DNA from 4 places in the Ensifer sp. 1H6 genome. Region 4 is predicted to be linked to each of the others. Evidence: predicted binding sites of a transcription regulator. Region 4 holds the regulator's gene; each other region holds the start of a gene.
The links. The regulator LexA, encoded in region 4, represses DNA repair genes until DNA is damaged. The targets are predictions, from matches to a motif close to TGTTCNNNNTGTGTTCNG.
Positions count from the first base shown of each region.

Region 1 (5,160 bases), on a different contig from region 4:
GCTCGGAGCCAGTCGAGCATCGCTAAACCCCTGAGGGGACAACATGATAACGCTGCGTCGCATCGGAACGTAGAGGACGAGTACACCCAGGAATGCAGCGGGCCAAGCTATCGAGCCGAGATAGCGGGCGAACAACAAGCGACCAGAACCTGCTTCTACATCCAGTTCAGTACAGTTGTTAGGGAAGCCGCCGACAGTGCTGCGGCGGCGGCGAGGATTCCTATCAATTGGGGCCAGGATTTTTTGACTTCGACGGTGCGGGAGGTGTCAATCATATTGGCCGTTCCGCCTGGGCGATTTAGAATCCGATGCCGGCAATCCAAATCGTCCGTTGTCCCAACTGGTTGCCACCTGATGTGCCAGCCTAGCAGACTCGTTGCGCTCACGCTTTCTCGACAAATCCATCCAGCACGCGCTTCTGCCCGGCCTTGTCGAAGTCGATCGTCAGCTTGTTGCCTTCGATCGCTGAAATGTTGCCGTTGCCGAACTTCATGTGGAAGACGCGGTCGCCGACGGTGAAGCGCGAGGGCTCGGTGCTGGTGGATTTCGCCACCAGTTCGCCATCGATGGTGCGGCTGCGCGGGCCGCTTTCGCCGTAGCCGATGCGCTCGACGGCGTGGCCGGAGCGCGAGCCCCAGTTGTCGCGCGTCGCATCCGAGCGGTTCTGCTGGGCGCGCTTCCAGCCGGGGGTGGAGTAGTTGTTCTGGAAGGGATCGGCCTTGTCGAAGCGCGACTGGCCATAGCCGCCGCGGCCGTACCCGCCATAGGACTGCTCGGTCTCGGCCACCTCCACATGGGTATTCGGCAACTCGTCGAGGAAGCGCGAGGGCAGGGTGGACTGCCACAGCCCGTGGATGCGGCGGTTGGAGACGAACCAGATGTGGCAGCGGTGCTTTGCCCGGGTGATGCCGACATAGGCAAGACGGCGTTCTTCCTCGAGGCCGGAGCGGCCGCCCTCGTCAAGCGCGCGCTGGTGCGGAAACAGGCCTTCCTCCCAGCCGGGCAGGAACACGGTGTCGAACTCCAGCCCCTTGGCCGAATGCAGCGTCATGATCGAGACGGCATCGAGGTTTTCGTTCTGCTCGGCGTCCATCACCAGCGCGACGTGTTCGAGGAAGCCGCGCAGGCTCTCGAAGGCTTCCATCGAGCGGATCAGTTCCTTGAGGTTTTCGAGCCGGCCCGGCGCTTCGGCCGATTTGTCGTTCTGCCACATAGCCGTGTAGCCGCTCTCGTCGAGGATCTGCTCGGCAAGTTCGGTGTGCGGCGTGGTTTCGAGCAGGCTCTGCCAGCGGCGGAAATCGGCGACGACATCGAACAGCCCCTTGCGGGCCTTGGCCTTCAGTTCGTCGGTCTCGATGATGTCAGTCGCAGCCGCAAGCATCGGCACGTCGCGGGCGCGGGCATAGTCGTGCAGGGTGCGAATGGTGGTGTCGCCAAGGCCGCGCTTCGGCGTGTTGACGATGCGCTCGAAGGCAAGGTCGTCGGCCGGCTGGCAGACGAGCCGGAAATAGGCCATGGCGTCGCGGATCTCGAGCCGCTCGTAAAAGCGCGGGCCGCCGATGACGCGGTAGTTCAGGCCGAGCGTGACGAAGCGGTCTTCGAATTCGCGCATCTGGAACGAGGCGCGCACCAGGATCGCCATGTCGTTGAGCTTGTGGCTCTTGCGCTGCAGTTGTTCGATTTCCTCGCCGACGGCGCGGGCTTCCTCTTCGGAGTCCCAGGCGGCGTGCACCTGCACCTTCTCGTCATCCGGGTCGGTGCGTTCGGTAAACAGCGTCTTGCCGAGGCGCCCCTCGTTGTGGGCGATCAGATGCGCGGCGGCGCCGAGAATATGCTCGGTCGAGCGGTAGTTGCGCTCGAGCTTGATGACCTTGGCGCCGGGGAAATCCTTTTCGAAGCGCAGGATGTTGTCCACTTCCGCGCCGCGCCAGCCATAGATCGACTGGTCGTCGTCGCCGACGCAGCAAACGTTCTGCGGCACGCCCTTGGCGCGCTGCGCCAGAAGCCGCAGCCACATGTACTGCGCGGTGTTGGTGTCCTGATATTCGTCGACGAGGATGTAGCGGAACTTGTCGTGGTATTCCTTCAGCACATCCGGATTGCTGCGGAACATGCGGATCGGGTGCAGCAGCAGATCGCCGAAGTCGCAGGCGTTCAGCGTGCGCAGCCGGTTCTGGTAGGCGGCGTAGAGCTCGCGGCCCTTGCCGTTGGCAAAGGCGCGGGCATCGCCCTCGGGGATCTGCGCCGGGTCGAGGCCCTTGTTCTTCCAGCCGTCGATCATGCCGGCGAACTGCTTGGCCGGCCAGCGCTTGTCGTCGAGGCCCTCGGCCTGGATGATCTGCTTGATCAATCTGACGACGTCGTCGGTGTCGAGAATGGTGAAGTCGGAGCGCAGGCCCACCAGCTCGGCGTGGCGGCGCAACAGCTTGACGCCGATCGAGTGGAAGGTGCCGAGCCAGGGCATGCCCTCGACCGCATGGCCGACGAGCACGCCGACGCGCTCCTTCATCTCGCGCGCCGCCTTGTTGGTGAAGGTCACCGCAAGGATCTGCGAGGGGAAGGCGCGGCCGGTGGAAAGAATATGGGCGATGCGGGTGGTGAGAACCCGGGTCTTGCCGGTGCCGGCGCCGGCGAGAACCAGCACCGGGCCATCCAGAGATTCGACCGCTTCGGCCTGTTCCGGATTGAGGCCGGAGAGATAATCCGGGCGCTGCTGGCGGTCGCGGGCAGCCATGGCGCGCGCGGCGATGCCGCCCGTTGCTGGCGGCTGCTTGCGCGGGGCCGGCTCTTCGTCGAAGAAGGGAATGTCGTCGAAACCACTCATCATGCGGCTCAATGTAGTGATTCGGAGGCGAAAGGCCAGAAAGGATGTTCTTCTTTTATTCCGTTTTCTGCGCCACCCGCACCAAGCCTGTGGAAAGACAGGCGATTTCGAAGCCGCTTATTCTCGCGCTCACCGCCGTCAGGCCGTCCTGTCGAAGGCAGCGTCCACCGGCACCTGCAAGGCGGTCGCCAGCTGGTTGGTTCTGGCGGCAAGTGAGATCACGCGCAAGAGATCGGCATGTTCGGCGTCGCTCATGCCCTTGGCTCTCGCGGCAGCCGTATGCGAATGGGCGCAGTAGCCGCAGCCATTGCTGACGGAAACGGCGATGTAGAGCATTTCCTTGACCAGCGGATCGAGCGCGGAGGGCGTTGCCATCACCGCCTTGACGTCGCGCCAGGTCTGCTCCAGCAGGTCGGCATCGAAGGCGAGCCACAGCCACATATTGTTGATGAAATCCGATTTGCGGGTGGCGCGAATGTCGTCGAACACGGCTTTTACGCGCGCGTCGGATTCCGGATCGGCAGGCGGGGCGATGGTGCTCATGACGTCTCCTGGTCATAGGGTCAATCGGGGGGCGTCCGGCGGCGGACGCGCCGGATCGGCAGGTTGGTATCCCTCTTTGCTTGTACGCATTTCCTCACGGAAAACCGCTTCGCATTTTTCCTGGGTATGCTCTAGACGAGCGCAAACACGCGCGCCGGACCGCCGGTGCCGCCGCGGTGTTTGGGCGCGCCAAGCACGAGGGTCGCGCCCTTGACGGGCACCTTGTCGAGGTTGGCGGCCGCCTCCAGTCCCCAGCGGCCTTCCGGCAGCCAGGCATAGTGGGTGGCGAAATCAGGCGAGGGGCCATGGTCGAGCGAAAGCGTGTCGACGGCGATGCCGGCCGCCTTGGTCTCGTCGAGCAGGTATTTCGCCGCCTCGGCGTGGAAACCGGGAAAGTGCATCTTGCCGTTTGCATCGGCATTGCGGAACTTGTCAGTGCCAAGGTGCGCTCCCCAACCGGAAAGCATGGCGACGCAGGCGTTTTCCGGAATGTCGCCATTGGCGGCGACCCAGGCCTTGATGTCGTCGGGTGTTATTTGCGCATCGGCATCGGCGGACGCCTTCTCGCGGATGTCGACGACGCAGAGTGGCACGACGAGCTTTTCAACCGGCAGCTCGGCGACCGACAGACCATCGGCGGAGAAATGCAGCGGCGCGTCGACATGGGTGCCGGTGTGTTCGTTCACCCGGAGCTCGAACAGGTTGAACTTGTCCTTGGCGTAGCTGAACTTTTGCTCGCGGAAGAACTGCTGCTGGCCGAAGAAGGTCGGGAACTCCTCGTAGAGTTCGTGGGTGAGGTCGGTGACGCCGGTGTGTCCCTGGGCGAGCGCCGGCGGGGCGATACCGGCGCTCGCGGCGGCGATGCCCGCTGTGCCGACGGCTGCTGCCTTGAAGAAGCTGCGGCGGGACAACATTTTCTGCTTTACGGATTCCATGACGCACGCATCGCACATGTCTTTGCTTCCCTCTCAAGAACCGGTCGAAACCTGATGGCAATGGCTGCCAGCGGTTGCAGGATACCTCAGAGGAAATCGCTGTAAACGGTCTTTGTCCCGTGCGTTTTGATGGAATGACACGGCGATCGCGATTGCCGGCGCACGATGGCGCTGATGTCATCATGCCGCCAACAAATACGCTTTTATTACAATTGCGTAATGATGGCATTCCGCCGTTGCCCACAAAGGTGCGAACAACGATACTCTGGGCAAATCGGAACGTTCCGCCGGCGCGTGCCGCGCAGGAGCGCGTTTTGCATATTTGGAGACATGAATGCGGGTTTGGAAACAGCTGGCGGTGAGCGCCGTTGTGCTTTTGGTGGGTGCCGGCGTCTGGGTGCGGTTCGTGCCCGGAGCAGGCGAAACGCTGGCCGCGATCGGTGTCTCGCATCCGCTGATCGATGCCATCTCCAAGCAGAGCGGTGCCGCTGGGGGCGAGGGCGGCCAAGGCAGCGGCGGACGGAGGCAGGGCGGCAACGACGCCATCCTCGTCATGGTTCGCCCTTCGGCAACGTCTGTCGTCAATGACCGGCTGAACGCGATCGGCAACGGCGAGGCGATCCACTCCGTCACCGTGACGCCGACGGCCACCGGCAACCTCACCGAAATTCTCGTGCGCTCCGGCGAAAAGGTGGCGCAGGGGCAGGTGATCGCCAAGCTCGATAGCGACGACCAGAAGATTGCTGCCGACCAGGCGCGGCTGACGCGCGACAGTGCCCGCGAAAAACTGGAGCGCTATCGCAACCTCAGCACAGCGCGCGCGGTGACCGCCGTCGACGTGCGCGACGCCGAAATCGC
Region 1 covers NZ_MOAI01000024.1:9,784-14,943, forward strand. The annotation lists gene BKP54_RS24425 (UvrD-helicase domain-containing protein) at 383-2,827, opposite strand; gene BKP54_RS24430 (carboxymuconolactone decarboxylase family protein) at 2,963-3,367, opposite strand; gene BKP54_RS24435 (cyclase family protein) at 3,499-4,320, opposite strand; gene BKP54_RS24440 (efflux RND transporter periplasmic adaptor subunit) at 4,637-5,160, shown strand, end outside.
Region 1: BKP54_RS24425 (UvrD-helicase domain-containing protein) is a predicted target of LexA. The motif match lies at 2,870-2,887, and genes of this name have one in related genera.

Region 2 (5,160 bases), on a different contig from region 4:
CTGGGACAAGGCCGAGCCGAGCTTCCGCAAGGCCCTGGAACTCAACCCGGATCAGCCGCAGGTGCTGAATTATCTCGGCTATTCCTGGGTCGACATGAACATCAATCTGGAACAAGGGCTCGACATGATCCGCAAGGCGGTCGAGTTGAAGCCGGACGACGGCTACATCGTCGATTCGCTCGGCTGGGCCTATTTCCGCATGAACCGCTTCGACGATGCGGTGGTCGAGCTTGAAAAGGCAGCCGAGCTGATGGCCGGCGACCCGACCATCAACGACCATCTCGGCGATGCCTATTGGCGCGTCGGCCGCAAGCTGGAAGCCGTGTTCCAATGGACCCAGACGCTTGAGCTGAAGCCCGAAGAGGAAGAGATCCCGAAGATCAAGGCCAAGATCGAAAACGGCCTGCCGGCGCTTAAGGAAGTGGTTCCGGCCTCTGCCGACGCCAAGGAAACAGCGCCGAAGAAGGTCACCCCGGAGGCGCCTGCGCCGGACAAGAAGTCCTGATCACAGCATGCTTCAAGGCGAGATTGCGGGCTTCGCGCTGACACGGGCGGCGCCCGCCAAGATCAACCTGGCACTGCATGTCGTCGGCCAACGGGCCGACGGCCACCATCTTCTCGAAAGTCTCGTCACCTTTGCCGATCGCGGCGACCGGATCGGCCTGACTCCGTCGGAGCAGGACCGTTTCACTCTGTCCGGGCCATTCGCCGCCGAATTGTCGACGACGGGTGACGACCAGGATGGCAATCTCGTGCTCAAGGCGCGGGACCTGCTGCGCCAGGCTCTGGCATCGCAGGGCGTCGACACCGGCCCGGTCCACATTCATCTCGAAAAGAACCTGCCCATCGCCTCGGGCATCGGCGGCGGGTCCGCCGATGCGGCCGCAACGCTTCGCGGCCTTCTCGACCTCTGGAAGACCGGCATCGAACCGGCGTTGCTCGCCGCCTTGGCGCTGAAACTCGGCGCCGACGTGCCAATGTGCCTAGACGGCAGGTCGCTTATTGCCAGTGGCATCGGCGAAGAGATCACCCCTGCCATTGAGCTTCCCTCCTTCCCGATCGTGCTGGTCAATCCTCTGGTCGCGGTCTCGACGCCGGTGATCTTCCGGACGCTGGAAAAGAAGAACAACCCACCGCTTGTGATCCCGGATGGCCTCGGCTCCCCTGCGGCCTGGCTTTCGGCCATGGCGGCGATGCGCAACGACCTGGAGCCGCCGGCGCGCCGGCTGCAGCCGGTAATCGCCGACGTCTCCGGCGCGCTGGCAACAACCGGAGCCGCGCTGGTGCGGATGTCCGGTTCAGGCGCCACCTGCTTCGGCCTGTTCGACAGCGACGAAAGCGCGCAGCGCGCCGCCTACACTCTTTCTGCCGCCCATCCTGAATGGTACGTTCTCGCCGGCAGAACCGTGGGCAGAGGGAAATAGAATGGCCGGGATCAATGACAATCGCCCTTTCGTCCCCGTCGGCATCGCCATACTGACAGTGTCCGACACGCGCACGCTGGCCGACGACAAATCCGGCGACACGCTTGAGGCGCGGGTGCGCGACGCCGGTCATCGTCTGGAGGCACGCGCAATCGTGCCGGACGATCGGCAAAGGATCCGCGATCAGGTGGAGGCCTGGACGCTCGACGAGACAATCGACGTGGTGATCACCACCGGCGGAACAGGCTTCACCGGCCGCGACGTCACGCCGGAGGCGCTCGAACCGCTGTTCGAGAAACGCATGGATGGCTTCTCCGAAGTTTTTCACCGGATTTCCTACGAGAAGATCGGCACCTCGACGATTCAGTCGCGCGCGACAGGCGGTGTCGCCAACGCCACCTTCATCTTCGTCCTGCCGGGGTCCCCCGGGGCCTGCAAGGATGCCTGGGACGGCATTCTCAAGCAACAACTCGACTACCGGCACATGCCGTGCAACTTCGTCGAGATCATGCCGCGGCTCGACGAGCATCTGAAACGGGGCTGACGCCTCAATCGGCGACCCAATTGTGCCGCGAGACAAGCCTGTTCCCTGGGGAACTGCGAAACCCGCAACCGCCTGCTACAGCTTCCAACGTCAGCTCGCATTGAGGGATCGCAACGAGATCCGAGCAAATCCTTCGACCGGAGCAAAGACGGCCCATCGCCGATGTCCCCCCAAGCGATGGGAACAAAAACATACGACGCGCGGCTCGCCCGGTCGCTCGGACAAGACTTTGCTAGCAAGGAAATTTGGTAGCCGCTTGGAGGTGCCGTCCGCAGGACAGGCACCTTTTTTGTTGGAGCGAATTTACTCTAGGCGCTCTGCCTGCTGTCAACGGCGACCCAGGCGGGGACAAGCTCCGTCGCAAGCTTTCGAACGGCGCGGATATTCGTCATTTCGCCCAGCGGCATCTTCCCGCGCGCGATCGCCAAGGCGTCGCGCTTGTGCACGAGGAAGCCCGCCTCCAGCGGCTTTACGCGCCGCGCGAGACGATGCAGCAACGGCTTGCGGTGCATTCGCGATGGCGAGAAACGGGCCGGCCCCTTGTGAAGCGACACATACTCGACGAGCTCATCCACCCAGCGCCCTATCGGCCGAGCACCGGGCTCAAGCAGCATCAGCCACTCGCCGCGCGCGGAGCGCACGATTTCGCCCAGATCCCAATCGACGCAGAAACGGCAGCCGGCGGCATCTGCCACGCGCACCGACCCGTCCTTCGAGCCATGATCGAGGATGATGACATCGCTGACCAAACCTTCGACGGCGCCTGCCACGAGCACGGACAGCGTCTGTGCCAGTTCCGCCTCGTTGTCACGTGTTTCCATGATGATCGTCAGCATAGCTGTTCCTACCGCATTGCAGCGTAAAATGCTACATCCGCGTGGCATGACCGCGCCCGCGATTTGTCCGATCGCCAAGTCATGCCGGTCGCTCTCGTTTCAGCACGCGCGATTTTTGTTCTTGAATTGTTCTTGTTTTCGCGATAGGAAAATAATCAGAACAAAACGGGATCAAACGGGTGATCCCTCGGAGATTCCGATGAAAGAGCTGTCTCAGATCAGGCAGGGTGCGCTTGCACCCGCCAACACGGCAGAGGTTGCCGAAGCATTGATGAGCGGGACCGGTCTCAGGATCGAGAATGACCGTCGCCGCGGGCGGGGTGCCGGACTGAACATGTCGGGCCGCTTTGAGCCGCAGGCGCGCGAGGTCTTCGACGACGGTTGGGAGAGCCTTGAGGACCTGCCTCCCTTCAAGACCGAGGTGCAGGTGGAAAAGCCGCGCTCGGTGATCAGCCGCAACGATTCTCCCGACATTTCCTTCGATCGCTCGATCAACCCTTATCGCGGCTGCGAGCATGGATGCATTTATTGTTTTGCCCGTCCGACACATGCCTATATGGGGCTTTCGGCCGCCTCGATTTCGAGGCGAAGCTCTTTGCCAAGCCCGACGCCCCACGCCTGCTGGAGCGCGAGCTCGCCCGCACGGACTACAAGGTGAGGCCGATTGCGATCGGCACCAACACCGATCCCTACCAGCCGATTGAGAAGGAATGGCGGATCATGCGCCAGATCCTCGAAGTGCTGCAGGCCGCCAACCATCCTGTCATGATCGTGACGAAGTCGGCGATGGTGACGCGCGACATCGATCTGCTTGCACCGATGGCAGAAAAGGGACTTGCACGGGTCGGCATTTCGGTGACGACGCTCGACCGAAAGCTGGCGCGTACGATGGAGCCACGTGCTTCGACCCCTTCCAAACGACTGGAAGCGATGCGCGCCCTCACCGAAGCCGGCATTCCGACCGGCGTGCTGGTGTCGCCGATCATCCCGGCCCTCAACGATCATGAGATCGAACGGGTTTTGGAAGCCTCCCGATCGGCAGGAGCGCTGGAAGCGACCTATGTGCTGCTGCGCCTGCCGCTGGAGGTCAGCCCGCTCTTTCGCGACTGGCTGCTGCGGAACTATCCGGACCGCTATCGGCACGTCATGTCGCTTATCCGCTCGATGCGTGGCGGCAAGGATTATGACGCCGAGTTCGGCAAGCGCATGAAGGGCGCCGGTCCCTATGCCTGGCAGATCGGCCGCCGGTTTGAACTTGCGGCCAAACGCCTCGGTCTCAACCTCAATCGTCGACAGTTGCGCGACGACATTTTCGTGCCGCCACTCGGAACCGGCGTCCAGCTATCGCTGCTCTAGAGCATTTCCAGGAAAAGTGCGAAGCGGTTTTCCGTCAGGAAATGCGTAAAAACAAGGAGATAGAGCGTTCCGCGATTCCGTCTAAATCGGAACGCCCTAGCGGCAATCGGTATTGCGTATGTCGCTGGAGAAGTGGAGTTTTCGACCGCTCAGGTCAGGAATGCGAGGTGTGGCCTGAAGGCAAAATAACCTCAATGGTTGGCCGGAATGGGCAGGCATCGGTCTTGAGACGCCCGGTTCCCTGGATCGGCTGCGATTTGGGAAGCAGGTCACGGCGCAAGTTCATGCGAGCAGCGTCCCTCGCGCGTCATATCTGGCGCGCGGCGACAGAATTGAATTCCGGCGTCTCCTCCGTGCCTCATCAGGATGACGCTGGCATACCCCCCGGCTGCCGCCGCACTCAGATCGGGGGACTTGAAGAGAATCGGTCGATCATGCGAGTTTCGCCGCATGTCACATCGCAGATCGACCGATTCTCCCCTTTTCCCGGATATTATCCTTGCGCCCGATTTCAGCTTTGAACTGGCTGCCAGAAGGGACGGCGCCTGGCCGGTCGCTGGCGCCGACGAGGCCGGCCGAGGGCCGCTTGCCGGACCCGTCGTTGCCGCCGCGGTCATCCTCGACCCGGATGCCATCCCCGAAGGCCTGAACGACAGCAAAAAATTGAGCGCCGCTGAGCGCGAACGGCTGTTCGATGAGATCCTGGCAACCGCCACCGTTTCCATCGCCTCTTCCTCGGCCACCACGATCGATACCATCGATATCCGCAAGGCAAGCCTCGAGGCGATGCGACGGGCCGTCGACGGCCTGTCCCTGACCGCGCGTTTCGTGCTGGTCGATGGCCGCGATGTTCCGCCCGGTCTTGGCTGTCACGCCAAGGCGGTGGTCAAGGGCGACGCCCGCTCGCTCTCGATCGCCGCGGCATCGATCGTCGCCAAGGTGACGCGCGACCGGATGATGGAACGGGCCGATGTCGCTCACCCCGGCTACGGCTTTGCGG
Region 2 covers NZ_MOAI01000008.1:41,112-46,271, forward strand. The annotation lists gene BKP54_RS11575 (tetratricopeptide repeat protein) at 1-505, shown strand, start outside; gene BKP54_RS11580 (4-(cytidine 5'-diphospho)-2-C-methyl-D-erythritol kinase) at 513-1,424, shown strand; gene moaB (molybdenum cofactor biosynthesis protein B) at 1,426-1,968, shown strand; gene BKP54_RS11590 (glycosyl transferase) at 2,277-2,804, opposite strand; partial or broken gene BKP54_RS11595 (PA0069 family radical SAM protein) at 3,004-4,160, shown strand; gene BKP54_RS11600 (ribonuclease HII) at 4,611-5,160, shown strand, end outside.
Region 2: BKP54_RS11590 (glycosyl transferase) is a predicted target of LexA. The motif match lies at 2,921-2,938, and genes of this name have one in related genera.

Region 3 (5,160 bases), on a different contig from region 4:
TTTTGGCAACGGCAGCTCTGGCCGGAGGCGCGCCTGCACCGCGCATGCCGCCTCCCGACACCCAGCACCCGCAAGCTGTTCCCCAGGCGACTGTCGCGCCCGTTGCCGAGCAGGAAGAGTTCGTGATGCCATCGGGCAATATCGGCTGCATCTACACGCCCGCGGGCGGCACGCCGACCTATCAGCCTGCCGACGGCGGGCCGGAACTTTCCTGCGATATCATCGCGCCGCGTTACGTCAGGGCAACGCTCGGACGGGCCGGCGCGGCAACGATCAATCGCGAGGTCGGAGATCCGAGCTGCTGTTCGGCCGGGCCGATCCTCGAATATGGGGTGACATGGCAGGGCGGGCCCTTTTCCTGCATCTCGGAACGAACGGGCCTTTCCTGCCGCCGCGACGACGGCCATGCCTTCGTTCTCAGTCGCGGGCGCATCTCCGCCAACTGAAAAGAAACGCCCCCTGCTGGACGGAAAGCGGCAATAAAACTATAAGGCGCCCCATTCCATTCAAATTCATGCATGCAGAGGGTGCCATGGCTGGCCATTCACAGTTCAAGAACATCATGCACCGCAAGGGCCGTCAGGATGCGGTGCGCTCGAAAATGTTTTCCAAGCTCGCGCGCGAAATCACGGTTGCGGCGAAGACCGGCATGCCCGATCCGTCGATGAACGCGCGCCTGCGTCTGGCGATCCAGAACGCCAAGGCGCAATCGATGCCGAAGGACAACATCGAACGGGCGATCAAGAAGGCCTCCGGCGGCGACGCGGAGAACTACGAAGAAGTCCGTTACGAAGGTTATGGCCCGGGCGGCGTCGCTGTTATCGTCGAGGCGTTGACCGACAACCGCAACCGAACCGCCTCCAACGTCCGCTCGACCTTCACCAAGGCGGGTGGCGCGCTTGGTGAAACCGGTTCGGTTTCCTTCTCCTTCGACCGTGTCGGCGAGATCACCTACAAGCTTTCGGTCGGCGACGCCGACAAGGTGATGGAAGCGGCGATCGAAGCCGGTGCCGACGACGTGACCACCGACGAGGACGGCCACACGATCATCTGCGGTTTCGAAGCGATCGGCGAAGTCTCCAAGGCTCTGGAAGACACGCTCGGCGAAGCCGAGACCGTCAATGCGATCTGGAAAGCCCAGAACACCGTGCCTGTTGACGAGGAGAAGGCGCAGTCGCTGATGAAGCTCATCGACATTCTTGAAGACGACGACGACGTGCAGAACGTCTATTCGAACTTCGAAGTGTCCGATGAGGTCATGGCGAAGCTTTCGGCCTGATCCGATTTTTTCAGGCCTACTGCATGTCTCCTTAAGTCCCATCCGATTTAGGGACAAAAACATGCAGCAATTCAAAGTGCTACAGCGACCCTTGCGCGTCCAATCGGACGCACCGCGCTGTAGACGTCTTGATCTACCCGTGTCCTAAAGGGCACGGGTTTTTCTTTGGGCGTCACCGATGGGATGTGACCGATGGCGTATGAGTTCGCGATCTTCGACTTCGACGGTACACTCGCCGATACGGCGGAGCTGTTCATGGCGGCGAGCAACCTTGCTGCCGCGCGCTTCGGGTTTCGCCAGCTCACGGTCGAGGAGTTCAAGGGGCTGCGCGCCATGGGCAGTCGCGAGATCATCGCGCATCTCGGCGTACCGATGTGGAAACTGCCGCAGATCGCCACTTTCATGCGGCAGGAAATGGCCGCCCAGGCTCGGGCCATCCAGCTTTTCCCCGGCGTTTCGGGCATGCTGACGGCGCTGAAGTCGGCTGGCATCGGCATCGCGGTCGTCAGTTCGAATGGCGAAGCGGCCGTTCGCAAGGCGCTAGGCGAGACCGCTGGCGCTATCGACCTGTTCGAATGCGGCGCCACGCTGTTCGGCAAGGCGCAGCATTTCAAGAGGGTCGTCAAGTTTGCTGGTATCGATCCTTCGCGGATGCTTGCGATCGGCGACGAGGCTCGCGACATCGAGGCAGCCCGCAAAGTACGCATTGCGGCGGGCGCCGTCGGCTGGGGTTACGCCGATCCCGCGTTTCTGAAATCGCTCGGGCCGGATCGTTTCTTCGATCGCATCGACGAGATCCTGCCGGCCTTTCGGGGCGCGAACGGCTGATCAGTCAGGCCGCCTTGGCAAGCTCCTGCTGCGCTTCGGCGAAAAGCCGAAGCGACTTGAGCCGGGCATCCATGTCGAAGATCGGCATGGAGATGATCAGTTCGTCGGCCTTGGTCTGGTCGAGGAACGTTTCGATCTTTCTGCGGATCGTCTCCGGCCCGCCGACGATGGCATAGGACATCGCATGATCGACAAAGATCTTCTCGTCCGAACTCCATAGCCCGTCCATGGATGCGACCGGTGCCGGGAACCGGCCGCGGGCGTTGCGCCGCAGGGCGACAAAGGATTGCTGCATCGACGTGAAGAGGTAGTTCGCCTCCTCGTCGGTGGCAGCTGCCACGCCCATGACGCCGACCATCACGTGCGGCTTGTCCAGCGTCTCCGAGGGCGTGAAGCGCTCGCGATAGATCTCGAGCGCCGACAGCAGCATGTCGGGCGCGAAATGCGAGGCAAAGGCAAAGGGCAAACCGAGCATGCCGGCGAGATGGGCGCTGTAGTGGCTCGATCCGAGCAGCCAGATCGGCACATTGGTGTCGGAACCCGGAACCGCGATGATCTTCTGATCCTCGGCGATGGGGCCGAGCAGTGCCTGCAGTTCGACGACGTCATTGGGGAAGTTGTTGGCGCTCGCCTCCATATTGCGGCGGAGCGCCTGGGCGGTGCGCATGTCGGTGCCCGGCGCCCGCCCAAGCCCGAGATCGATCCGGCCGGGATAAAGGGCGGCAAGTGTGCCGAACTGCTCGGCAATCACCAGCGGCGAATGGTTCGGCAACATGATACCGCCGGAGCCGACGCGGATCGTCTTCGTTCCCGCTGCGACATGGGAGATGACAATCGAGGTCGCAGCGCTGGCAATGCCCTTCATGCCGTGGTGTTCGGCCAGCCAGAACCGCTTGTAGCCGTTTTCTTCGGCCGCCTGCGCCAAGAGCCGCGAGTTTTCGAGCGATTGGGCGACGCTGCCGCCTTCGGTGATCGGGGAGAGATCGAGGACGGAGAAAGACGCCATGAGCAAGGCCCTTTATTGAGCGAAATTGATTGAATGGCTATGTAAGGTCAAAATTCCTCAATCCAAGGGTAGTGCTCGAGATTTCCGGCAGCCGCGTTTGCCTTATGTGGATGTTTTTGTTTTGTTCACTTTTTGCTGGCAGCGTCCGGACACGCAGCATAGGGTGAAATTCATGCAGACCACGATTCGCATCATCGGCATCGATCCGGGCCTCCGCCGTACCGGCTGGGGTATCATCGAAACGCTTGGCAATTCGCTGCGGTTCGTTGCCTCCGGCACCGTGACCTCGGATGGCGACATGGATCTCGCTTCGCGGCTCTGCCAGCTGCATGATGGCCTGGCGGAAGTCGTGCACAGCTATCAGCCGGACGAGGCTGCGGTGGAGCAGACCTTCGTCAACAAGGATGCAACGGCGACGCTGAAGCTCGGGCAGGCGCGCGGCATCGCCATGCTGGTGCCGGCGCGCGCGGGCTTGAGGGTTGCCGAATACGCGCCGAACGCGGTCAAGAAGGCCGTCATCGGTGTCGGTCACGGTGAAAAGCAGCAGATCCACATGATGCTGAAGGTTCTGATGCCGAAGGCCGAGTTCAAGGGCAACGATGCTGCCGACGCGCTCGCGATCGCCATTTGCCACGCGCACAACCGCCTGTCGGTGACCAGCCGGCTTGCGGCCCTGATGGGGTAGTTGCGCTGCTGCCGTTAATTTCCGATGGTCGGTCCGATCATCCCGCAATCCATCCATGAGAGACGACGCCACATGATCGGCAAATTGAAGGGTACTATCGACGAAATCGGCGAGGATCATGTCGTTCTCGACGTGCATGGCGTCGGCTATGTCGCCCATTGTTCGGCGCGCACATTGTCGAAGCTGGGTTCGGCGGGGGAGGCGGCGGTGCTGTTTATCGAGACCTATGTGCGCGAGGACCAGTTGAAGCTGTTCGGCTTCCTGACGGCGCTGGAGCGTGAGTGGTTCCGGCTGTTGCAGAGCGTCCAGGGGGTGGGCTCCAAGGTTGCGCTCGCCCTCTTGTCGACGCTGACGCCGGGCGAGCTTGCAAACGCGATTGCGCTGCAGGACAAGACCTCGGTATCGCGGGCGCCGGGCGTCGGCCCGAAGGTGGCGGTGCGCATCGTCACCGAATTGAAGAACAAGGCGCCGGCGTTTGCCGGCGAAATGTCCGGCACGATCGGCCTCAAGCAGGAGCTTGGCGAGGGTGTTGCCTCGGCGCCGGTTTCAGACGCGGTGTCGGCGTTGACCAACCTCGGCTATTCCCGCGACCAGGCTGCAAATGCGGTTGCCGCGGCGCTGAAGAACGGCGGCGAGGATGCCGACAGTGCCAAGCTGATCCGGCTGGGTCTCAAGGAACTGGCGCGATGAATCCTTGCGTTGTCGTGCCGGCCGATGCAAAACGGGCATTCTCTTTGACACCACGCGCAAGCATGCCCGATCGATTGGAACGGATGGATGACTGAAGCCGCACGTCTGATAACGCCGGAAAAGCGCGGCGAAGATCTCGATGCGACCATGCGTCCGCAGTCGCTGGACGAATTCACCGGCCAGGCGGAAGCCCGCGCCAACCTGAAGATCTTCATCGAGGCGGCGAAGAACCGCGGCGAAGCGCTCGATCACGTGCTGTTCGTCGGGCCGCCCGGTCTGGGCAAGACGACGCTGGCGCAGATCATGGCCAAGGAACTGGGCGTCAACTTCCGCTCGACCTCCGGGCCTGTTATCGCCAAGGCGGGCGATCTGGCAGCGCTTCTGACCAATCTCGAAGAGCGCGACGTTCTGTTCATCGACGAAATCCACCGGCTCAACCCGGCCGTCGAGGAAATCCTTTATCCGGCGATGGAAGATTTCCAGCTCGATCTGATCATCGGCGAGGGGCCGGCGGCGCGATCGGTGAAGATCGATCTGTCGAAGTTCACGCTGGTCGCTGCAACCACCCGTCTCGGCCTGCTGACGACGCCGCTGCGCGACCGCTTCGGCATTCCGGTGCGGCTCAATTTCTACACGGTCGAGGAACTGGAATCGATCGTGCGCCGTGGCTCC
Region 3 covers NZ_MOAI01000004.1:122,081-127,240, reverse strand. The annotation lists gene BKP54_RS06570 (DUF6636 domain-containing protein) at 1-446, shown strand, start outside; gene BKP54_RS06565 (YebC/PmpR family DNA-binding transcriptional regulator) at 533-1,279, shown strand; gene BKP54_RS06560 (HAD hydrolase-like protein) at 1,472-2,107, shown strand; gene BKP54_RS06555 (LLM class flavin-dependent oxidoreductase) at 2,112-3,113, opposite strand; gene ruvC (crossover junction endodeoxyribonuclease RuvC) at 3,286-3,798, shown strand; gene ruvA (Holliday junction branch migration protein RuvA) at 3,871-4,488, shown strand; gene ruvB (Holliday junction branch migration DNA helicase RuvB) at 4,576-5,160, shown strand, end outside.
Region 3: ruvC (crossover junction endodeoxyribonuclease RuvC) is a predicted target of LexA. The motif match lies at 3,225-3,242, and genes of this name have one in related genera.

Region 4 (5,160 bases):
GCACTTCGAGCAGAAGTAATGCTCTGCAGCCTTCGTGTTGAACTGATATTTGGTGAGTGCCTCGCCGCCGGAGAGAACCGTGACCCCGTCCTTGGCGGCAGAGACGGCAACCGCGCCCTTCAACTGGCAATAGGAGCAAGTGCAACGGCGGGCGGTGCGGAGGCCGCTCTTCAGTTTCACATTGAAGCGAACCGTTCCGCAGTGGCAGGCTCCGTCAAGGTTCTGAACATCGAGATTCATCCAATCATCCATCTGATTTTGAAGCGCATTTGATGAGCTTTCTTATGAGGTGGGTTGCTTGTGCTCAAGCGCATTCGGGGGCAGTCTCAATCCAGAGGACCGCACTCCCGTTGAGGCCGTTCGTTGTAGGGCCATCAGCCGATTGGGCTCAGGCGCGGGGTACGAGGCGTCTCGTCGCGCATCGGGCACATATTCAGACCAAGTGCCCGATACGTGCGCCAGCACGCTTTCGTGCTCCACGTCGGGGACGTTCCGCGGCCCGAGCCGATGCGTCGCAAGAGCGCTCGGCCAACGGATCGTGCGGAGAAAAAGCCTACGGCCGTTCGCATCCGTCCTGCATCATCCGCGCGAGGAGCGAACAGTCCGCGTCGCACCGTTGCCTTTCTTGGGTACGAACCTAGTTACCCATACCGTACCCAAGCGAGGAATTGCTGAATGAACCGTAATGGGCTCTATCTGATCATTGCCATGCTCGCCGTCGCCGTCATTGGTCTCGGCGCCTATGTCTACCGCGAGGAAACAAAACCGACCGGCGTAGAGATCAAGATTGGCCAGGACGGGGTTTCCGTTCAGGAGAATTGAGCGCCATCGGCCACACGCTCAACAGGTTTGGCAGCGGCGAATGCCGCTGGCGGTCGACGCCCCACGCGAGGTTCAAGGCGAACGCAGATCCGAAGGCGGTCGAAATACCGGCCATCGGTGGCGTAAGCGGCCGCGTGCTCGTTGCGAGCGTCAACGAAAGTGTGACGTAGATAGGGCGGGCGAGCGCGTGATTCAGCCCCTCGCACGATGAAAGCAACAAGTCACCCAGCGCCTGCGCGATTGGCTAAAGCGGTTCTCCGTCAATAGCAGCCCGATTGTCGAAAGTGAAACGCTGTGCGTGCCTGCGCAAAGGACATGCTGCCGGCACGCAGGTACGGTTTTCGGGGGGCAAGGAACATGGGCCAATGCGGCGCGTCCAACACGCGCAGCGAGGCTGCCCGCATCGCAGCCAACCACTGTTTTCAAAGCGCAATTCGACCGGGCTGCGCTTGCCCGCCAGTTTGCGAACGTCCGCAGTCGCCAACGACATGGCCTTGCGAGGACGCGCCCCGAAATGGTGATTCGGTCACTATTGTCAGTGCTGAAAATATTGTCTCTAGACAGAACTGGGAATGAATATCCCAACAGCGCGACCCGTATAGGTAGTGTCAAACAAAGCCAACAATGGAGGAAAAGACATAAAATGAAATATAAGATCGCCCTGACTGCTCTTGCCATTCTTGCCGTAACGACGGCCACCGCAAGCGCTGAGGATCTCGTCTTTCAGCTTAAGAACAAGACGAATGCCGTTTTGACGAACTTCTACACATCGCCGGTCGGTGTTGATCAGTGGGAAGACGACGTCTTCGGGCGGCAGGTGCTTAATCCGGGCGAAAGCATGGAAATTACCATCGCCGACGGACGTGATGTCTGCAAATACGACATGCGCTTTGAATTCGAAGAAGGTTCCGGTCTCGACACGACTGAAGACAAGCAGGATCTCTGCGAGTTGGGCGAGTACTCGATTCACGAGTAAAATCCGTCGAGCGTGAAAAACACTCGATCCGAAAATCTCCGTCTCGCTACCCTATGTGGCGAGACGTTGAAGTAAGAGAGCGGCTGGCCGGCATGAAGGCGGCTAGAGCGTTTCCGGTTTAAACGGAGTCACTAGGCGCTCTATCTATTTGTTTTTACGCATTTCCTGGCGGAAAACCGCTCCGCACTTTTCCTCGAATTGCGCTGGCGTGAGACGGGCTTAGTGGTAGCGGCGGATCAAGCCGACGAGCTTGCCCTGAATCTTGACCCGGTCAGGCCCGAAGATGCGCGTCTCATAGGCCGGGTTGGCGGCCTCTAGAGCAATTGAAGCGCCCTTGCGCCGGAAGCGTTTCAACGTTGCTTCCTCGTCATCGACTAGTGCCACGATGATATCGCCGGGATTGGCCGTGGTGGCATTGCGGATGATCACCGTATCGCCATCGAAAATGCCGGCCTCGATCATCGAATCACCCTTCACTTCAAGGGCGTAGTGCTCGCCGCTGCCGATCATATCGAGCGGCACGGTAATGTCGTGGGTGTTGTTCTGTATCGCCGAGATCGGCACGCCGGCGGCAATGCGGCCCATCACTGGAACCGACACGGAGCTGTTGTCGGCAACCGGCAGCGTTTTCGCCGCGGGGGCAGGGGCGGGCGGTTTGCCAAGGCTACCCTCGATGACGCTCGGCGAAAACCCGCGACGGGGCTGCGCGCTCGCAGCATAGGCTTCCGGCAGTTTGATGACTTCGAGCGCTCGGGCGCGGTTGGGAAGCCGGCGTATGAAGCCGCGTTCCTCGAGCGCTGTGATCAGCCGGTGAATGCCCGACTTGGATGCCAGGTCGAGTGCATCCTTCATCTCGTCGAAGGACGGCGGTACACCGGACTCCTTCATTCGTTCATGGATGAAAAGAAGCAATTCCTGTTGCTTGCGGGTCAGCATGGCAAGTCGCTCCAGAGGCGTGAAACAAATCAAGAACAGACACTATCTGTTCCATATGTGTTCCGCAAGTGCCTAAAATTCTGTGAATGTTGGTTCAATCAAGCGCAGATTGACCAACTCGTCGCTGCACGCGCCGCGCGAGGCTGATATGCCTCCTTCCGTTTATGGAATGAGGGTTTAATGACGAAGCTGATTCAAATCTTGCTGACCATCGTTGTCGCCGCGACCGCGATCCTTGGGTTTCGCTGGTATCAATACGTGGATAACAAGCAGAGCCCGTTTGACGAAGTTGGTATCGCGTTGAATGCGGCGATGCCCGGGCCGCTCAATCAATGGGGTTGTGACCGGCTGAAGCTGACATTTGGCAACGGACACCCGCCGCACGGTTGCGCCGCGGCCGATGGGACGCAGTGGAAATAGCCTGCCATCAAGGGATCAGCAGAAATATCGATGGGCGATCTGCTAGAGGAGGCCTGAATCAGGCCGGCTGCGTCGCGGAGCAGGCGTCCTCGAATTCCTTGACGGTTTCCGCGGAGTTGTCCTCCGGCAGCACAGCGTCGGCCGCTTCGGTCGCGACCGGCGTGTCGCCTTGATAGACGAAGGACTGGATGTAGTAGGCGATCGTTCCCTTCCAAACGTTCCGGCCGTCTATCTGCTGGCAGGGCACGGCCGTTTCGAAGTCGGCTTGCAGGTCGTCGACCGTGGCAGCGCTGAGGGCGATGTTAGGCGATGCGATAATCGAGGCGATAAGCAAGGCTGCAAGCACGGTGAACGTCCACTAGATCAGAGGTGGCGGCGATGGTTTGGTTAACGATGTGAACCGTGCTTTCGTTCCGAAGTCCAGCAAGCATGCCGGGCACTGTGCCGTGTTCAACAGTTCTTTGCGAAAGGCGAGCACTGGTGCTCAAGCTGTGGCAATGAAGGCACAAAGATTGGCGTGAGGTGCGTTGGCGTTTTCGATTTTCCGGCGCCCGCCTCAAAGCGTGGCGCTGGCAGCTGATCAACAATACCCGCCGCAAATGCTTCCGATGATGTTGGACGCCGTAATGGAGTGCGAGTGGCCAGCGGCATCCGCCTGTAGCGATCTTCGCATCTCCAGCCAAATACATACGACGTTCAAACGCGCTACGAAACCGGCATCTGACCGCGGGTGCTCGACCAGTCGCGCCGGGATGTCGCGGAGACGTTGCGCACCCCAGTTCGACTGGCCACTGACGGATATCTCTCTCATGTCGTTAGTTCGAGAGGTTAAAGCCGACCGTCTTACTTCTTGTCTTTCTTGCCCAGGGAGAAACTGCTGCCGGCCAGCTTCACCTGTGAGCCTTCCGTCACAACGGCGGCTTTGACAGTCTTGTCCTTCTTTGGCTTTCTAACCTCGCGGTTACTTCGCACTTGACCTTTTGCCATGATCGTCTCCTTGGAAGGTGTGCCGGGGAACCCTGCATGGGCGCCGAATGCCGGCAAACCAGCCTGCATTGATACCGCCGTAAGTCAATGACGGTGCCGGTGGATCACTGTTTTGCCGGCGTTGCGTCGCGCATTCGTGCCCGGTGTCCGGGCACTGCGATGATAACGTCGCTTCGGTCACTTACCGTTGCGCCCCTGGGATGCTGTCGCAGGCCCTATGACGGCAGCAACTTCGGTTATCTTGTTCGCCGGAAATCCGGCGCGTTCCGAATGTTCGCGAATGACGTCGGCGCTTGATGCCTCGTGGACGCAGTAAATCTTGTCGCCGGCGACATAACTGGTGATCCATGTATATGGTACGCCAAGATCGGCGACGACAGCATTGGATTTTGCCGATAATGCGCAAAGGTCGTCCTGGTTGAGCTTGTCGGCCCCTGGGACGTCGCGTTCAATGATGTAGGTGGGCATCGTTCAGTTCCTCGGTTGTTGGAGGACTGAATATCAAGAATATCTAATATAATTGAAGTCAATACTTTCCACCGGTGATGCGGCGATTCACGACGATTTCCCTGGAAGTATAGGATCAAGCAGCGGAAGGGGCTCCACCGGGACTGGCGTCCGATCAAACGATGGGCGCCTGTATCGCCCCGCGATCACAATATCTCGCGGCCAATAGCTCTATGCGACTGAAATCGCGCGGCCGGGGATGGGAGCGCGCGATGCGCTCCGTCCGACACGCGTATACTAGCGCAAGTTAGTAGCTGAGCCGGAAACCGCCGGGACTCGCCGCAGACGGATCGGGTACAGGTGTTGGACCTTGCCACTGCGCATAGGTCGTGTTGCTGCCGCCGGTGCTTGCGCATCCGGCAAGTGCAAGAAGCGCGAGAAAAGCGGCTGTCGTCAAATATTTAAGAGGCATGGTTTTCTCTAGTTCTGGGAGATCGCCCAGGGCTCGATGGGCCGGAATCAGACTTTCCCTCAAATTATCTGGGATGGCAAGCGGGTCGAGCCACCGCCTT
Region 4 covers NZ_MOAI01000002.1:23,532-28,691, forward strand. The annotation lists gene BKP54_RS03005 (GFA family protein) at 1-240, opposite strand, end outside; gene BKP54_RS34880 (hypothetical protein) at 676-822, shown strand; gene BKP54_RS03010 (hypothetical protein) at 1,466-1,798, shown strand; gene lexA (transcriptional repressor LexA) at 2,018-2,734, opposite strand; gene BKP54_RS03020 (hypothetical protein) at 2,915-3,154, shown strand; gene BKP54_RS03025 (hypothetical protein) at 3,213-3,500, opposite strand; gene BKP54_RS03030 (hypothetical protein) at 3,998-4,210, opposite strand; gene BKP54_RS03035 (DUF4242 domain-containing protein) at 4,319-4,609, opposite strand.